One region of the Bacillus sp. NS1 genome, then DNA from elsewhere that is predicted to be linked to it. Evidence: riboswitches for the same ligand, from Rfam matches in the RefSeq annotation. Region 1 holds a riboswitch; the other holds the start of a gene.
The links. Region 1 has a riboswitch for S-adenosylmethionine ahead of metE (5-methyltetrahydropteroyltriglutamate--homocysteine S-methyltransferase). Riboswitches for the same ligand answer to the same signal wherever they lie in the genome.

Region 1 (7,954 bases):
TAATGCCAAAAAAGAAGGACAAACCGGCACAAACCCGGAACAGCTTTTTGCGGCAGGATACGCTGCATGCTTCGGCGGCGCGCTCGAACACGTCGCCAAAGAGCAAAATATCGAGATTGATTCCGAAATTGAAGGACAAGTCAGCCTCATGAAGGATGAGAGTGACGGCGGGTTTAAAATCGGTGTCACACTTGTTGTGAACACGAAAGATTTGGATCGCGACAAGGCGCAAGAACTTGTCAATGCTGCTCATGAATTCTGTCCTTATTCAAAGGCTACCAGAGGAAATATTGATGTAAAATTAGAATTAAAATAATGATCGGCATCCTGAGGGTTCTCAGGATGTTTTTTTGTGGGAAAGCATGCGGGGCGGGCATGATCTTTTCGAAGGGTGAATACATGTAGTATAGGTGAATTCAGACTAGGGAAAAGGTGAGTGCATGAAGAGACCCAAGCTGTCAGTATGTATGATTGTGAAAAATGAAGAACGCCATATCGCCCGCTGTTTAGAGAGTGTGCAGCATATTGCAGATGAAATCATTGTAGTTGATACCGGATCAAACGATCGAACGGTAGATATTTGCAAAAGTTTTCATGCCCAGGTTTATCATCATAAATGGGAACGGGACTTCTCACAAGCGAGAAATGCCAGTTTACAGCACGCCAAGGGCGAGTGGATATTGATCTTGGATGCCGACGAAGAATTAGACCCGGATACAGGCAGCCTATTGCCTTCACTGCTGACTGACAGCCTGCCATCTCTCGGCTGTGTGAAGGTAGTGAACTTTACAGGGAAGCAATGGGATGAAAATGAAGCGTTTGAACAAAGGCAGATCAGGCTGATCCGCAATCAGCGAAACATAACGTTTACGGGAAGGGTCTGTGAAAGCCTGAGGGAGAAGAGGCAAGCAGCACTTTCTCGCTTCCATGTACCATTCACCATTACGGGTATTTAGAGCAGGAGGCACAGCAAAAGCATACACACAACTTGAGCTTATTGAATACGGAATTGCTGACATCCAGCACTGACCTGTCTCTCCTTTATCAGAAGGCTGCTGAGTATGATAGAGGAAACGAACATGAAAAAGCCTTCCGGCTGGCAGTGGATTGTATCAATGAATGTAAAAGAAAAAAGCAAATTCCGCCGCCTGCCTTCTATTATGTAAAGTATAAATTATTAATTGACGCAGAACGGTACAAAGAAGCGGAACGCGATATCAATGAAGCGCTGAGACATTATCCCGACTATTGCACGCTTCACCATTATAAAGGAATCATTATGTATCAGCTTAAAAAAGTCAGAGAAGCGATCACAGCGTTTGAAGCTTGCCTGCAAACCAATAATGAAAACCATCAGTACGTACAGGTGAAGGGGGCCGCCGATTTTAGATCAAGCTGCTGGCTCGGTGTCTGCCATGCTGAATTGCGTCAGCATATGACTGCTGTTTTGTATTTGCAAAAAGCGCTGAATGCCAACCCGAAGTGCGTACGGGCACAGCGGCTTCTAGACGAATTAACGAAGGATCAGGCCGCCCATGCCTGATCCTATTAATATTCTTTCTTATTGGCGAAATCCCGCCATGCCTGAAACGGGGATAAACGCTCCGTCAGAGTCACTTGATAAAAGGGGATCGTTCTTTCTTCAGCAGGTTTATCAATTTCTTCATAAATGAATGAATCATCAAATCCGGCTTCAGCGGCATCTGTGTGCTCCGCTGCATAGAAAACGGCTTTCAGCCGGGCCCAGTAAATGGCGCCCAAGCACATGGGGCATGGCTCACAGCTCGTATACAAAATGCAGTCATCAAGCTGATAGGTGTCAAGTGCCCGGCAGGCGTTTCGAATAGCCGTCACTTCTGCATGGGCAGTCGGGTCATTGCTTGTTGTGACGTTGTTCTGTCCTTCGGCAATAACGGCTCCGTCTTTCACGATAACGGCTCCGAAAGGCCCGCCAACTCCCGCATTCACTCCATTACGAGCAAGATCGACTGCCCGTTTTAAAAACGTTTCATGATTCATCCTAAACCCTCCTGTCAATTGAGTGTTATAAGTATAGCCGAAAAGAAGTGCAAAAAACATTCCCAAAAAAGTGCAAAGTAAACAAAATATTTGGGGGATTTGCTAAGATAAGAGGAGAAAAGATGAGGGGTGATCATGCTGCATTTATATATTGCCAGGCACGGACAGACTCAATGGAATGTGGAAAAACGGATGCAGGGTTGGCTGGATTCTGATTTAACAGAACTTGGATTATACAACGCCCGCGCTCTTGGGAAGCGTCTGAAGGATATTGAATTGAATCAGGTTTACATCAGCCCGAGCAAGCGGACAGAAGAGACGGCAAAAACCATACTGGGATCGCGCCGGCTCCCGCTGGTTAAAGATTATATGTTCAGAGAAATGTCTCTGGGCTCATGGGAAGGGAAAAAACAAGAGGATATTGAAAGAGACGAACCTGATCTTTTTCATGCTTATTTTCATCATCCCGAAGCTTATCGCCAGCCAGGATGTGAAACGTTTTTTGACCTTGAAAGCCGGGTAAGGCTGGCTCTCCAAACGATTTTAGACAGCCATTCTTCCGGTAATGTTCTCTTGGTTACCCATTCTGTCTTTATATTAATGCTGTTAAATATCATAAAGGGAAGACGCATTAATGACATATGGAATTCTGCTTACATATATGATACATCATTGAGCCTTGTGGAATTTGATGAAAATGGAACAGCCAAGATATTAATAGAAGGGGATGGGGAGCATAGGAAACCGATTCCTGCTTTCTAACAGAAAAAAACCATCTGCCTAAGGCAGATGGTTTCTATATTTAAACAAGCTGTGTCTGCTGAGCTCTTGCCTGTTTTGCGGCTTCAACCATGTTTTTCAATGCTGCAACCGTTTCTTCCTGCTGTCTTGTTTTCAATCCGCAGTCTGGATTTACCCAGAAGCGGTCAGTCGGACAAACGGCAAGAGCGTCAACAATAATGTTGTACATTTCTTCAGTTGACGGCACCCGAGGGCTGTGAATGTCATATACACCAAGGCCGAGCCCTTTCAAATACGGATGGTCTTTTAAGTAATCTAAAAATCCTCCGTGGCTTCTGCTGTGCTCGATTGTAATTACATCGGCATCAAGATCATTGATCGTATCTACGATGTCTTCGAAGTTGCTGTAGCACATATGTGTATGAATTTGCGTCTCGTTTTTCACGGAAGAAGTAGTTAATCTGAATGCTTCTGCCGCCCAAGTCAAATACTCATCCCAATCTTGGGTTTTTAATGGAAGGCCTTCGCGCAGCGCCGGTTCATCCACTTGAATAATTTGAATGCCTGCATCTTCAAGCGCTTTTACTTCTTTGCGAAGGGCAAGCCCAATTTGGAAGGCGATTTCTTTTCTCGAAATGTCGTTTCGAGGGAAGGACCAGTTTAAGATTGTAACAGGACCGGTCAGCATTCCTTTCACATGCTTGGATGTCAGGGATTGTGCATACACCGTGTCTTTCACTGTCATCGGTTCAATAAATTCAACATCTCCGTAAATGACTGGCGGGCGGACACAGCGTGAGCCGTATGATTGAACCCAAGCGTATTTTGTGAAGGCAAAGCCGGCCAGCTTTTCACCGAAGTATTCGACCATATCTGTCCGTTCAAATTCACCGTGCACAAGCACATCCAGCTCCAATTCTTCCTGAATATCAATCCATCGTTTTGTTTCTGCATTGATAAAGTTTTGGTACTGTTCATCAGACCACTCTTTTTTCCGCCATTTTTGGCGTGCGCTCCGCACTTCAGCAGACTGCGGGAAGCTTCCAATCGTAGTCGTCGGCAAAAGCGGGAGGCCGAGAGATTCATTTTGCAGGGCTAAACGTTCTTCAAAAGGAATTGGGCGTTTGAAGTCTTTATCGGTTAATTGCTCCAGCTCTTTCTTTTGTTCAGAATTTGCGCTAGTTGCAAATTGTTTGAGCGCCTGAATATCAGCTTTCGCCCGCTGAATCTGTTCGCTGATCGCCGCTTTTCCTGATACTAAACCTTCTTTCAAAGCTGTCAGCTCAGCTAGTTTTTCTTTTGCGTAAGATAATCCGTTCAGCAGATCCTTCTCCAAATGCTCATCAGGGTGCTTCGCTACCGGAACATGCAACAGGCTGCTGGAAGGCTGAATCCACAGTTCATCTACTTTTGCAATGCTGAGAATATCAAGAACGGCGTCGAGACGTTCTTCAAGATCTGCCTTCCAAATGTTGCGTCCGTCAATGACGCCTGCTGCCAGCACTTTATCTGTTGGGAATCCGTGTGTTTTCAGCTGTTCCAGGTTTCTGCCTTTATCGTGAACGAAATCAAGGCCAATTCCCTGTACCGGGTAAGAGATCAGCTCTTCATAAGCATCAACAGAATCAAAATACGTCTGCAAAAGCACATTCAAGGATGAAAGCTCGTTTGTAATGCTTTCAAATAATTCTTTTGCGCCGCGGACATCTTCGGCAGAAGCTGTAACAAGCGCAGGCTCATCGATTTGAACCCATTTTACGCCTTCTTCCTCAAGCTCTTTCAAAAGCTGTACATATAACGGCACAAGGCGTTTTTGGATCGCTTTTGCTTCAGAGGGTTCATAGCCTTTAGCCAGCGTGACAAATGTATAAGGGCCGACAATCACAGGTTTTGTTTCAACGCCGTATTCCTGTTTGATCCGGCGATAATCTGTGAGCTGTTTGTTTCTTGTCAGGCGGAACTCAATGCTCTCGTCATATTCAGGAACGATGTAATGGTAGTTTGTATTAAACCATTTTGTCATTTCACTTGATACGGCGTCTTTTATTCCGCGGGCAATAGCGAAGTATGTATCGGTAGCGTCAGTCAAATGTCTGAATCGTTTCGGAATCCAGTTGAAGCTGACTGCTGTGTCGAGTACATGATCATACTGTGTGAAATCAGAAACAGGCACAACATCAATCTGCTGGTCAATTTGTGTTTTTACTGCGGATAAAAATAGGTCGTCGATTTGCTTTAAAAACGTATCTTTATCAGTGCTGCCTTTCCAATACGCTTCAAGTGCTTTTTTCCATTCTCTGTTCAGTCCAATTCTCGGAAATCCTAAATTCGATGTTTTGATGGTTGTCATTGTTTCTCCTCCTTTATATGTAAAACACTCTTGTTAACCCGCGGATACAGGCTGCTAAGAGGTTTTCTCACAACAAAAAGCCTCTTTCCCATGAGAGAAAGAGGCTTTTCTGCGTAAAACACTGCCTCTCTCATCTCTCAGACACAATCTGATGGAATTAGCACCGTGCCTTATGAGACATCAGTCTCGGCGCGAAAAGCAGTGCGCCCCATTTCACAATGGAATTACGGTCGGTTGCTGTTGGGGTCAAAAGGCCAATCCCTCGCCCAACTCTCGATAAGAGAAAATGTTATTAATTTTTTGAAAAGTTGAATCATTTGTTGGTAATCTTAACAGTATTTCAAATTCGTTGTCAACATAGAATTTGAAACTTTATTTTTAATATTCAGTTTATATTATATAAGAAAAATAATTTTATAGGGTCATCAAATGTGATTGCTCTGCTCTTTCTGCCAGTTCATCAGGAGCGGTTAAATACAGGAATCCATTACCTGCCAGCGTTTTTGCAATATCAAGCGGAAGTGTCCTGCGGATCAGCTGTGCATAAACCTCAGGTTCAGAAAGCTTTCTTTGAAATGATTCTTCTTCATAGCTTTTGATTAAAGCAAGCGCTCCGCTGACATGAGGGGCAGCCATTGAAGTGCCGGTAAGCTTACCGTACTTCTTGTTAGGAAGGGTTGATAATATATTTTCTCCCGGTGCCACAAGATCAATCTCTTTATTTGCGTTAGAAAATTCTGATAATTCGCGCGCTACGGAAACAGATCCAACAGCGATGACTTCATTATATGCCGCAGGGTAGGAAAGCTCTTCTGTGCGTTCGTCGCCGTCACCTTCATTTCCCGCTGCGCAAACGACAAGCACTCCATTTTTGACGGCGTTTTTCACTGCTTCCGCCAGCTCTGGCACATCGCTAGGACCGCCAAGGGACATTGAGATGATATCGACTTTCTGTTCCACAGCGTAGTTAATGCCGTTAATAATCCATTCGTATTGTCCGCTGCCGTTTTCACCGCCAAGAACCTTCACAATCAATAGGCTTGCCTCAGGCGCAACTCCGGCAATGCCGCCGTTTGAATCATTAGCTGCAATCGTTCCGGCGACGTGTGTGCCGTGTCCGTTGTAGTCGGAAATCGCATCTTCCTTGCCGCCGTCATCATCTGTGAAGTTCTTTCCGCCGATGATTTGGTTTTTTAAATCAGGATGGCTTGTATCGCAGCCTGTGTCCAATACAGCAATTTTTACATTTTTGCCTTTTACCCCTTTTGCCCACATTTCTGGCGCCTTAATCACTTTAATACCCTCAGGAAGCTCGTTTACATCCATAAACTGCTCATTCGTCACATACGGGATCAAGCGGATTTCACCATTCATAAAAAAGCCCTCCTTTTTTATGCTTACAAGTGGATTCAAGGGTGTTGCCTCATATTATATGAAAAAAACAACCGTTCGGACAGAGCCATTTGAAGCATTTTGAAAAAATAGGATACAACCCAAAGAATTAGTAATTTGCAAAATATTGGATGGGTGTAACGTGTATGACTGGGATTCAGCTGTCAGTCAAGTTATAATAGTGTTGGGGAAAGGAGCAGTGTGATGAAACTGAATGAAAAATTATATGCATTTTTTTCAGAGCATGTGGAACAAATGGCCGAGGAATGGATTGAAACAATGGAGGAAAGTGATCCGAATTCGCTTTACGCCTTACATAATGCATCTGTAACGGAAGAATTGAAAGAGCAGGACAGAGAGTTTTACCGGCATCTGAATTACATGTATGTTTTACCGGAAAAACAATTTCTCGAAGAATTTCAAGAGTGGGTCATTGAGCTGACGAACGATCAAAAGCATCTCGACACTCCGGTTCAGTATGTCATTCGGGAGTTTATGAGAAACCGGAGATTATATACGAAGTATTTTGAGAAGTTCGCAGATGAAAACGAGTCGGCGTTTGAATCGGGAGAGAAACAAAAATGGGCAGATTTGATTGTAAAAGTATTTGATTTTACCATTTATACATTCGTCGATCACGCTGAAATGAATGCCAAACAGCAATTAAACGCCCAAAGAGAAATGATATTGGAATTAAGCTCGCCTATCATTACCTTGAGCAAATCAACAGCTCTGCTTCCGCTTGTCGGTGACATTGATACAGAACGCGCAAAGTTTATTCTGGAAAACACGCTTCAGGCTTGTGCAAAAAGACGCGTGGAGCATCTGTTAATCGATCTGTCAGGTGTTGTGGTGGTTGATACGATGGTGGCGCACCAAATCTTTAAATTGATTGAGGCGCTCAATTTGATCGGTGTTCGGTCAACCCTGTCAGGAATCAGGCCTGAAATTGCGCAAACCGCTGTACAGCTAGGGATTGATTTTTCGAATATTACAATTAAAACCAATCTTGCCCAGGCATTAAATTATCATCAATAAGAAAAAAGCCGCTATCGACTGATAGCGGCTTTTTATGAGTCAAAAGATAAAGATACGAGAAAAGATCCTGCGAATAACAAGAGAACGAGGCAAAAGAACAGCCAGTCGCGGCGGTTGACGGTCAGCGTCCGATAATATGTCCGATTGCTGCTTCCTGTAAATCCTTTCGATTCCATCGCAAGCGCTGTTCGCTCCGCTTTTCTGATGGCACTGGCTAATAGCGGGATGGTATACCGCTTTAACGCGCTGATTTTCTCAATGAAGCCGCTCTCCGCCGCTCCTCCTCTGATCTTATGGGCCTGCTGGATCAGCTGGATCTCATCCTTTAACAGCGGAAGAAAACGAAAGCCTGCAATGACGCCATACGCGAGCTTTGGTGAGAGCTTGCACTGTTGGACAAGGCTCAGCATAAAT
Region 2 (7,954 bases), 240 kb from region 1:
CAGCAGGGTGTATTTGTAAAAGCGCCGGTCTTCTCCTTCGCTAAGCTGAGAAGAGTGGATATTACGTTAGGGCCTGAAATGAAATCAACAGGTGAGGTCATGGGGAAAGATTCCACCCTTGAAAAAGCACTCTACAAAGCTCTGATTGCTTCAGGCATTCAAATCCCTAACTACGGTTCCGTGCTTTTAACAGTGGCTGATAAGGACAAAGAAGAAGGGCTTGCCATCGCTAAGCGGTTCCATGCGATCGGCTACAACATTTTAGCCACGGAAGGAACGGCAGGTTACCTGAAAGAAGCTTCAATTCCGGCGAAGGTCGTCGGAAAAATCGGCCAGGACGGCCCGAACTTGCTTGATGTGATCAGAAACGGAGAAGCACAGTTTGTTATCAATACGCTGACAAAAGGAAAGCAGCCGGCAAGAGACGGATTTAGAATCAGACGTGAATCAGTAGAAAACGGTGTTGCCTGCTTAACATCTTTAGATACGGCTGAAGCAATCTTGCGAGTACTGGAAAGCATGACATTCCGTGCTGATCAAATGCCGGCAGTCAACACAAATCAGGAGGCGGCAGTCACTATATGAAAAAAGCGTATTTGACAGTATGTTCTAACCAGCAAATTGCAGACCGGGTGTATCAAATGGTTCTGAAAGGGGAGCTTGTCCAAGGGTTTACAACCCCGGGACAGTTCCTCCATCTTAAAGTGAGCGAAGCGGTTACGCCTCTTTTAAGAAGGCCAATCAGCATTGCCGACGTCAACTTTGAAAAAAATGAAGTCACTATCATTTATCGAGTAGATGGGGAAGGCACAAGACTCTTGTCGCTCAAGCAGCAGGGGGAGCTTGTGGATGTCCTCGGACCCTTGGGTAATGGCTTTCCTGTTAATGAAATCCAACCTGGAAAGACGGCTTTGCTGGTAGGAGGCGGTGTAGGTGTGCCGCCTCTCCAAGAGCTGTCGAAACGCTTGAACGAAAAAGGGGTAAAGGTTATACATGTGTTAGGCTTCCAATCGGCAAAGGATGTTTTTTACGAAGAAGAGTGCCGGCAGTATGGAGACACGTATGTGGCAACAGCTGACGGAAGCTACGGGGAAACCGGATTTGTCACAGATGTAATAAAACAGAAAAATCTAGAGTTTGACATTCTCCTCAGCTGCGGGCCGACACCGATGCTGAAGGCGTTAAAACAGGAATATGCCCATAAAGAAGTTTACCTTTCCATGGAGGAACGAATGGGTTGCGGAATCGGCGCATGCTTCGCGTGTGTGTGCCATACAAACGAAAGTGAGACATCCTACGTAAAAGTATGTCTCGACGGACCTGTATTTAAAGCTCAGGAGGTGGCACTGTAATGCTAGAGGTCAAACTGCCTGGACTTGAATTGAAAAATCCGATCATCCCTGCATCAGGCTGCTTCGGTTTTGGAAAAGAGTTTGCACGTTTTTATGATTTATCTTGTCTCGGAGCAATCATGATCAAAGCTACGACAAAGGAGCCCCGCTTCGGGAACCCGACGCCTAGGGTAGCTGAGACTGGCGCTGGAATGCTAAATGCGATCGGTCTCCAAAATCCGGGCCTTGAACGCGTTTTGCAAAATGAGCTACCGTGGCTTGAACAGTTTGATACGCCGATTATTGCCAATGTCGCAGGTTCTCAAGTCGAGGATTACGTTGAAGTCGCAGAGCATATCAGTAAAGCGCCTAATGTTCATGCACTTGAATTGAACATTTCCTGTCCGAATGTGAAGACAGGCGGGATCGCTTTTGGCACGAACCCTGAAATGGCTGCTGATTTGACGAAAGCGGTTAAAGAGGTTTCAGATGTACCTGTTTATGTAAAGCTTTCCCCGAACGTGGCAAACATCACAGAAATTGCGTCAGCGATCGAAGAGGCGGGAGCGGACGGTCTTACGATGATTAACACATTAATCGGCATGAGGCTCGATTTAAAATCAGGCAAGCCGATATTAGCTAATAAAACAGGCGGACTTTCCGGTCCTGCCATAAAGCCGGTTGCCATTCGCATGGTGTATGAAGTCAGCCAAGCGGTCAATATCCCGATTATTGGAATGGGAGGCGTGCAGACGGCCGAAGATGCCTTAGAATTTCTTCTCGCGGGAGCAAGCGCGGTCGCTGTCGGAACAGCAAACTTTGTGAATCCTTTTGCATGCCCGGACATTATTGAACAGCTTCCAGCTGTTTTGAGTCAATACGGCTATCAATCAATTGAAGAGTGCATCGGAAGGAGCTGGAACCATGAAAAACAACCTGCCCATCATCGCGCTTGATTTTGCATCAGCTGAAGAAACGCTAGCGTTCTTAGCGCTCTTTCAGCAAGAACCGTTATTTGTAAAGGTTGGAATGGAACTTTTTTATCAAGAAGGGCCATCAATAGTCAAACAATTAAAAGAAAGAAATTGCGAGCTGTTTTTAGATTTAAAGCTTCATGACATCCCGACCACTGTAAACAAAGCGATGAAGCGCCTTGCCGGTCTCGGAGTGGATCTCGTCAATGTTCATGCGGCCGGAGGCAAAAAAATGATGCAAGCAGCTCTGGAAGGCTTAGAAGAAGGAACGCCGTCCGGAAAAAAACGCCCGTCACTTATCGCGGTAACCCAGCTGACAAGCACATCTGAACAAATTATGAATAATGAACTGCTGATCGAAAAGCCTCTGATCGACACGGTTGTACATTACAGCAAACTGGCAGAAGAAAGCGGGCTCGATGGAGTGGTCTGCTCTGTTCATGAAGCAAAAGCCATTTACCAAGCGGTGTCGCCTTCATTTCTCACTGTCACTCCGGGGATCAGATTGTCAGAGGACGCTGCGAATGACCAAATCCGCGTAGCGACACCCGCGATTGCAAGAGAGAAAGGTTCATCAGCAATTGTAGTAGGACGCTCGATTACAAAAGCGAAAGACCCGGTAAAAGCCTATGAAGCTGTCAGACTCGAATGGGAGGGAATCAAATCATGAAACAAATCATTGCAAAACATCTATTAGACATCCAAGCTGTATTTTTACGCCCGAACGAGCCATTTACATGGGCAAGCGGCATTTTATCGCCAATCTACTGTGACAACCGCCTTACGCTATCTTTCCCTGGGGTCAGAAATGATGTAGCCTCAGGCATCAGTAAGCTTGTCGAAGAGCATTTTCCTGATGCTGAAATGATTGCGGGCACAGCAACAGCCGGTATTCCTCATGCTGCTCTGGCGGCTGACCGTTTGAACCTTCCGATGTGTTATGTGAGAAGTAAACCAAAAGCGCATGGAAAAGGCAATCAGATTGAGGGAGCTGTGCAAAAGGGGCAAAAAACTGTCGTCATTGAAGACTTAATCTCAACAGGAGGAAGCGTACTTGAAGCTGCGGCAGCTTTACAAGCGGCTGGCTGCGAAGTGCTCGGTGTCGTCTCAATCTTTACGTACGGGCTCCCTAAAGCGCAGGAAGCGTTCACGAAAGCAGAACTGCCATACTACTCATTAACTGATTATGATACGCTCACAGAGGTCGCGCTTGAAAACGGGAATATTCATTCAGACGATCTAGAAAAACTGAAAACGTGGAAACAAAATCCCGAGTCAAAAGATTGGTTTAAAAAATAAAAAATAAATTTCGGTGATGTATAGAGGCTTCAAAGCCTTTCTGTACTTGAAAACAGGCCTCGCGGCCTGTTTTTTTATTATTCCTATAAAAAAAGTCGGGTTGACTTATGTTAGAATTGTGCTAAAATTTACTACAAATCTAAAAACTTATCAAGAGCGGCTGAGGGACTGGACCTATGAAGCCCGGCAACCTGCATAGTTTGTAAGGTGCTACTTCCAGCAAAATGAATTCCATTTTGAAAGATAAGGGCTACATGCTGTTCCTGTCTTTCTTTCCGCCGGATTGAAAGTTTTTTATTTTAAGAGGAAAAAAGGCTGTCTGTGATAACAGCAGCCGCGCATCACATTACAATTGGGAAAAGACAACCGGCAGAAAGCTACTGTTTGTTTGTCTCCGAAAGGAGGAAAGAAGAAATGTTAACGTACGATAATTGGGAAGAGCCAACGATTACATTTCCGGAAGACGATCCTTATAAAGGAGCGTTGTCAGTTTTAAAGTGGGCATACGGTCATTACGGCGACCAGCTTGTTTATGCCTGCAGTTTCGGAATTGAGGGAATCGTTCTGATTGACTTAATTTATAAAGTGAAAAAAGACGCAGAGATTGTGTTTCTTGATACAGGACTTCATTTTAAAGAAACCTATGAAACGATTGAACGAGTGAAGGAACGTTATCCGGGTCTAAATATCATCCTGAAAAAACCAGACCTTACCCTTGAGGAGCAAGCCGCAGAACATGGTGACAAACTGTGGGAAAGAGAGCCGAATCAGTGCTGCTATCTTAGAAAGATCGTTCCTTTAAGAGAGGCGCTTTCAGGACATCCAGCCTGGCTTTCTGGTCTGCGCCGCGATCAAGGGCCAAGCCGTGCCAATACGAATTTCTTAAACAAAGATGAAAAATTCAAATCAGTAAAAGTATGCCCGCTTATCCATTGGACTTGGAAAGACATTTGGAGATACACATCCCGGAATGAGCTTGACTACAATCCGCTTCATGACCAAGGATATCCTAGTATTGGCTGCGCGCCTTGTACGGCTCCTGCTTTTACTGCAGAGGATTTACGTTCAGGCAGATGGAATGGTATGGCGAAAACAGAATGCGGACTGCATGAATAAGGAGCTGCAAAATGGAACTAGCCGCTATTTTATTTAGCTTGTTTTTCGCGATGAATATTGGTGCTAGCGGCGCTGCAGCTTCGATGGGAGTTGCTTACGGCTCTGGAGCCATCAAAAAGAAAACCTACGCTTTGATCCTATGCGCAGTCGGTGTGCTGGCCGGGGCGGTCATTGGCGGGGGCGAGGTTGTAAAAACCATCAGCTCCGGGATTATCCCCGAGCAGACGATTACACTGACGATTGTTTGCATTATTATTGGAGCAGCGGCGCTTTCGCTTTTTACGGCTAATCTCCTCGGCATTCCTTTGTCGACAAGTGAAGTAACAGTCGGCGCAGTTGTCGGCGTGGGAGTGGCTTACAAAGTATTGTTTGTGAACAACCTTCTGGTCATTGTGTCGTTTTGGGTTTTTGTACCGCTGTTCGCTTTCGGTTTCACATATTTCGTATCTAAGCTGTTTCGTTATTTTAAGATTGAAATTAAATCTTCTAAAAAGCAAAAAATTCTTGGCATTGTTTTGTTAGGTGCCGGATTTTTTGAAGCATTCTCTGCCGGCATGAACAACGTGGCGAATGCCGTTGGCCCGTTAGTAGCGGCCGGTGTGCTGGATGTAGCGAAAGGAACCTTGTATGGGGGAGCTTTTGTGGCTCTAGGCGCGCTGTTATTAGGCCGGCGGGTGTTAGAAACAAACGGGAAGAAAATTACGAGATTCTCAAAAGGAGAAGGCATTCTCTTATCCGGTACAGGAGCCGGACTGGTGATCATCAGTTCTGTATTTGGGATGCCGGTGCCCTTGGCGCAAGTCACGTCATCGTCTATTATCGGAATAGGCATGGCGAAAAACGGTCCGAACGTGTTTCATAAACAAGTTGTGCAAACGATGCTGAAGGTATGGATCGTATCGCCGTTTTTATCTCTATCAATTTCTTATCTGCTTGTATCCTTGTTTTTAAAAGCGGATTATTATTCAATCTTTATCATGGTAAGTGTGCTTTTAGCGACGGGCGGTGCCGTCAGCCTGACGAAGGCCATTCGTAAAGAGAGACGCTCTGTCCACGAACAAGGCGGGGGAATCTGATTATTAATCTGAGTTATTTTATATGTTAACTAGGAGGAAATCGATATTATGAGCTTAGCACCACACGGAGGAACATTAGTAAACAGAGTAAATGAATCATATGATGTGAGCAGCATTCAAAAAGAAATTGAACTTGATTTAATTTCTTTTGCAGATTTGGAATTAATCGGAATCGGCGCATACAGCCCGATCGAAGGCTTCTTCAATGAAAAAGATTACGTATCTGTTGTCGAAAACCTGCGTCTATCTTCTGGTATTGTCTGGTCTCTTCCGATCACGCTTCCGGTTGATGCGCAAAAAGCAGAGGAACTGTCAATCGGTGAAACGGTTAAATTAACGTATGAAGGAGAAACATACGGCGTTATCCAAATTGAAGACCTGTATGTTCCTGACAAACAAAAAGAAGCTGTCAATGTGTACAAAACGGATGAGCAGGAGCACCCGGGTGTTAAAAAGCTGTTCAGCCGCGGCGATACATACGTCGGCGGGCCAATCACATTGATTAAAAAAGCTTCAAAACAGTTCCCAGAGTTTACGTTTGAACCAGCGGAAACAAGACGCCAGTTTGGGGAAAAAGGCTGGGAAACCATTGTCGGTTTCCAAACAAGAAATCCTGTTCACAGAGCGCATGAATACATTCAAAAAACGGCTCTTGAAACAGTAGACGGCTTGTTCTTGAACCCTCTGGTAGGCGAAACAAAATCTGATGACATCCCAGCTGATGTGCGGATGGAAAGCTACCAAGTGCTTCTAGACAATTACTATCCGAAAGACCGCGTGTTCCTCGGCGTTTTCTTAGCGGCGATGCGTTACGCAGGACCGAGAGAAGCGATTTTCCACGCGCTTGTCAGAAAGAACTATGGCTGCACGCATTTCATTGTCGGCCGCGATCACGCAGGTGTAGGTGACTATTACGGAACATATGAGGCACAAGAGCTGTTTGACACATTTAAACCTGAAGAGCTCGGGATTACACCGCTAAAATTCGAGCACAGCTTCTTCTGTGAAAAATGCGGAAATATGGGAACAGCGAAAACGTGCCCTCACGGCAGAGAGCATCACGTTATTTTATCAGGCACTAAGGTAAGAGGCATGCTGAGAGACGGTGTACTGCCACCTGCAGAATTCAGCCGCGCAGAAGTCGTAGAAGTGTTAATCAGAGGGATGAAGAAAAAAGAAGAAGCAGGCGTATCTTAAGGAGGACTGGCAGTGACAAATCGCGATATCGTATGGCATGAAGCCTCTATTACAAAAGAAGAGTACCAGCAAAAAAACAAGCACAAAAGCTCCATTCTCTGGCTGACAGGGTTGAGCGGTTCAGGCAAATCAACGATTGCCAATGCCGCTGCGAGAGAATTGTTTGAGCTGGGCTACCAAGTCATTGTGCTGGATGGAGATAATATTCGTCACGGCTTAAATAAGGATCTTGGCTTTTCTGATGAAGACCGAAAAGAAAACATCCGCCGAATTGGAGAGGTGGCAAAGCTTTTTGTTCAGCAGGGCACCATTGTGATTACTGCTTTTATCTCTCCTTTCCGCGAGGACAGAGAGCAAGTTCGCCAGCTTGTGGAAGCAGGCGAATTCAATGAAGTATACATTAAATGCGACCTCGATATTTGTGAACAAAGAGATCCGAAAGGGCTCTATAAAAAAGCAAGAAACGGGGAAATTCCGTTCTTTACAGGAATTGATTCTCCTTATGAAGAGCCTGAAGCACCAGAGCTCGTTCTTGATTCAGGACAGCATGACCGTGAAGCGTGCAAGAGCCAGCTGATCGAGTTTGTCAAACAAAAATTGAGCTGAATATGATCTGCTGTGTTCTTCTCAGAAGGCGGAATGCAAGCGAGAACAACACCACAGCGAATGTTCTGGAAGAACTCGAATAGATCGGGGGAAATACGATGGGGAAAGTATATATTGTAGGAGCGGGTCCCGGTGACCCTGATCTGCTGACAATTAAAGCGCTGAAAGCCATTGAAAAAGCTGATGTCATCCTATATGACAGATTAGTAAATAAAGAGATTTTAGAATATGCCAAAGAGCAAGCAGACCTGATCTACTGCGGGAAGCTTCCAGATTTTCATACGATGAAGCAGGAAACCATCAATCGCTTTCTTGTGAAGTATGCGCAAAAAGGGAAAAACGTTGTCAGACTGAA

Region 2: linked by a shared signal. The riboswitch ahead of AC4CV5_RS08945 (phosphoadenylyl-sulfate reductase) and the one ahead of metE (5-methyltetrahydropteroyltriglutamate--homocysteine S-methyltransferase) in region 1 are both predicted to bind S-adenosylmethionine.

Annotation. Positions count from the first base shown of each region.
Region 1 is NZ_JBZAZF010000002.1:414,549-422,502, forward strand. It holds gene ohrB (organic hydroperoxide resistance protein OhrB) at 1-316, shown strand, start outside; partial or broken gene AC4CV5_RS07675 (glycosyltransferase) at 441-1,543, shown strand; gene guaD (guanine deaminase) at 1,549-2,019, opposite strand; gene AC4CV5_RS07685 (histidine phosphatase family protein) at 2,155-2,781, shown strand; gene metE (5-methyltetrahydropteroyltriglutamate--homocysteine S-methyltransferase) at 2,822-5,110, opposite strand; SAM riboswitch class I at 5,238-5,393, opposite strand; gene isp (serine protease Isp) at 5,525-6,484, opposite strand; gene rsbRB (RsbT co-antagonist RsbRB) at 6,707-7,540, shown strand; gene thiX (HMP/thiamine ABC transporter permease ThiX) at 7,573-7,954, opposite strand, start outside.
Region 2 is NZ_JBZAZF010000002.1:659,464-667,417, forward strand. It holds gene carB (carbamoyl-phosphate synthase (glutamine-hydrolyzing) large subunit) at 1-585, shown strand, start outside; gene pyrK (dihydroorotate oxidase B electron transfer subunit) at 582-1,352, shown strand; gene AC4CV5_RS08930 (dihydroorotate dehydrogenase) at 1,352-2,287, shown strand; gene pyrF (orotidine-5'-phosphate decarboxylase) at 2,256-2,975, shown strand; gene pyrE (orotate phosphoribosyltransferase) at 2,972-3,604, shown strand; SAM riboswitch class I at 3,749-3,854, shown strand; gene AC4CV5_RS08945 (phosphoadenylyl-sulfate reductase) at 4,019-4,720, shown strand; gene cysP (sulfate permease) at 4,732-5,796, shown strand; gene sat (sulfate adenylyltransferase) at 5,845-6,993, shown strand; gene cysC (adenylyl-sulfate kinase) at 7,006-7,599, shown strand; gene cobA (uroporphyrinogen-III C-methyltransferase) at 7,698-7,954, shown strand, end outside.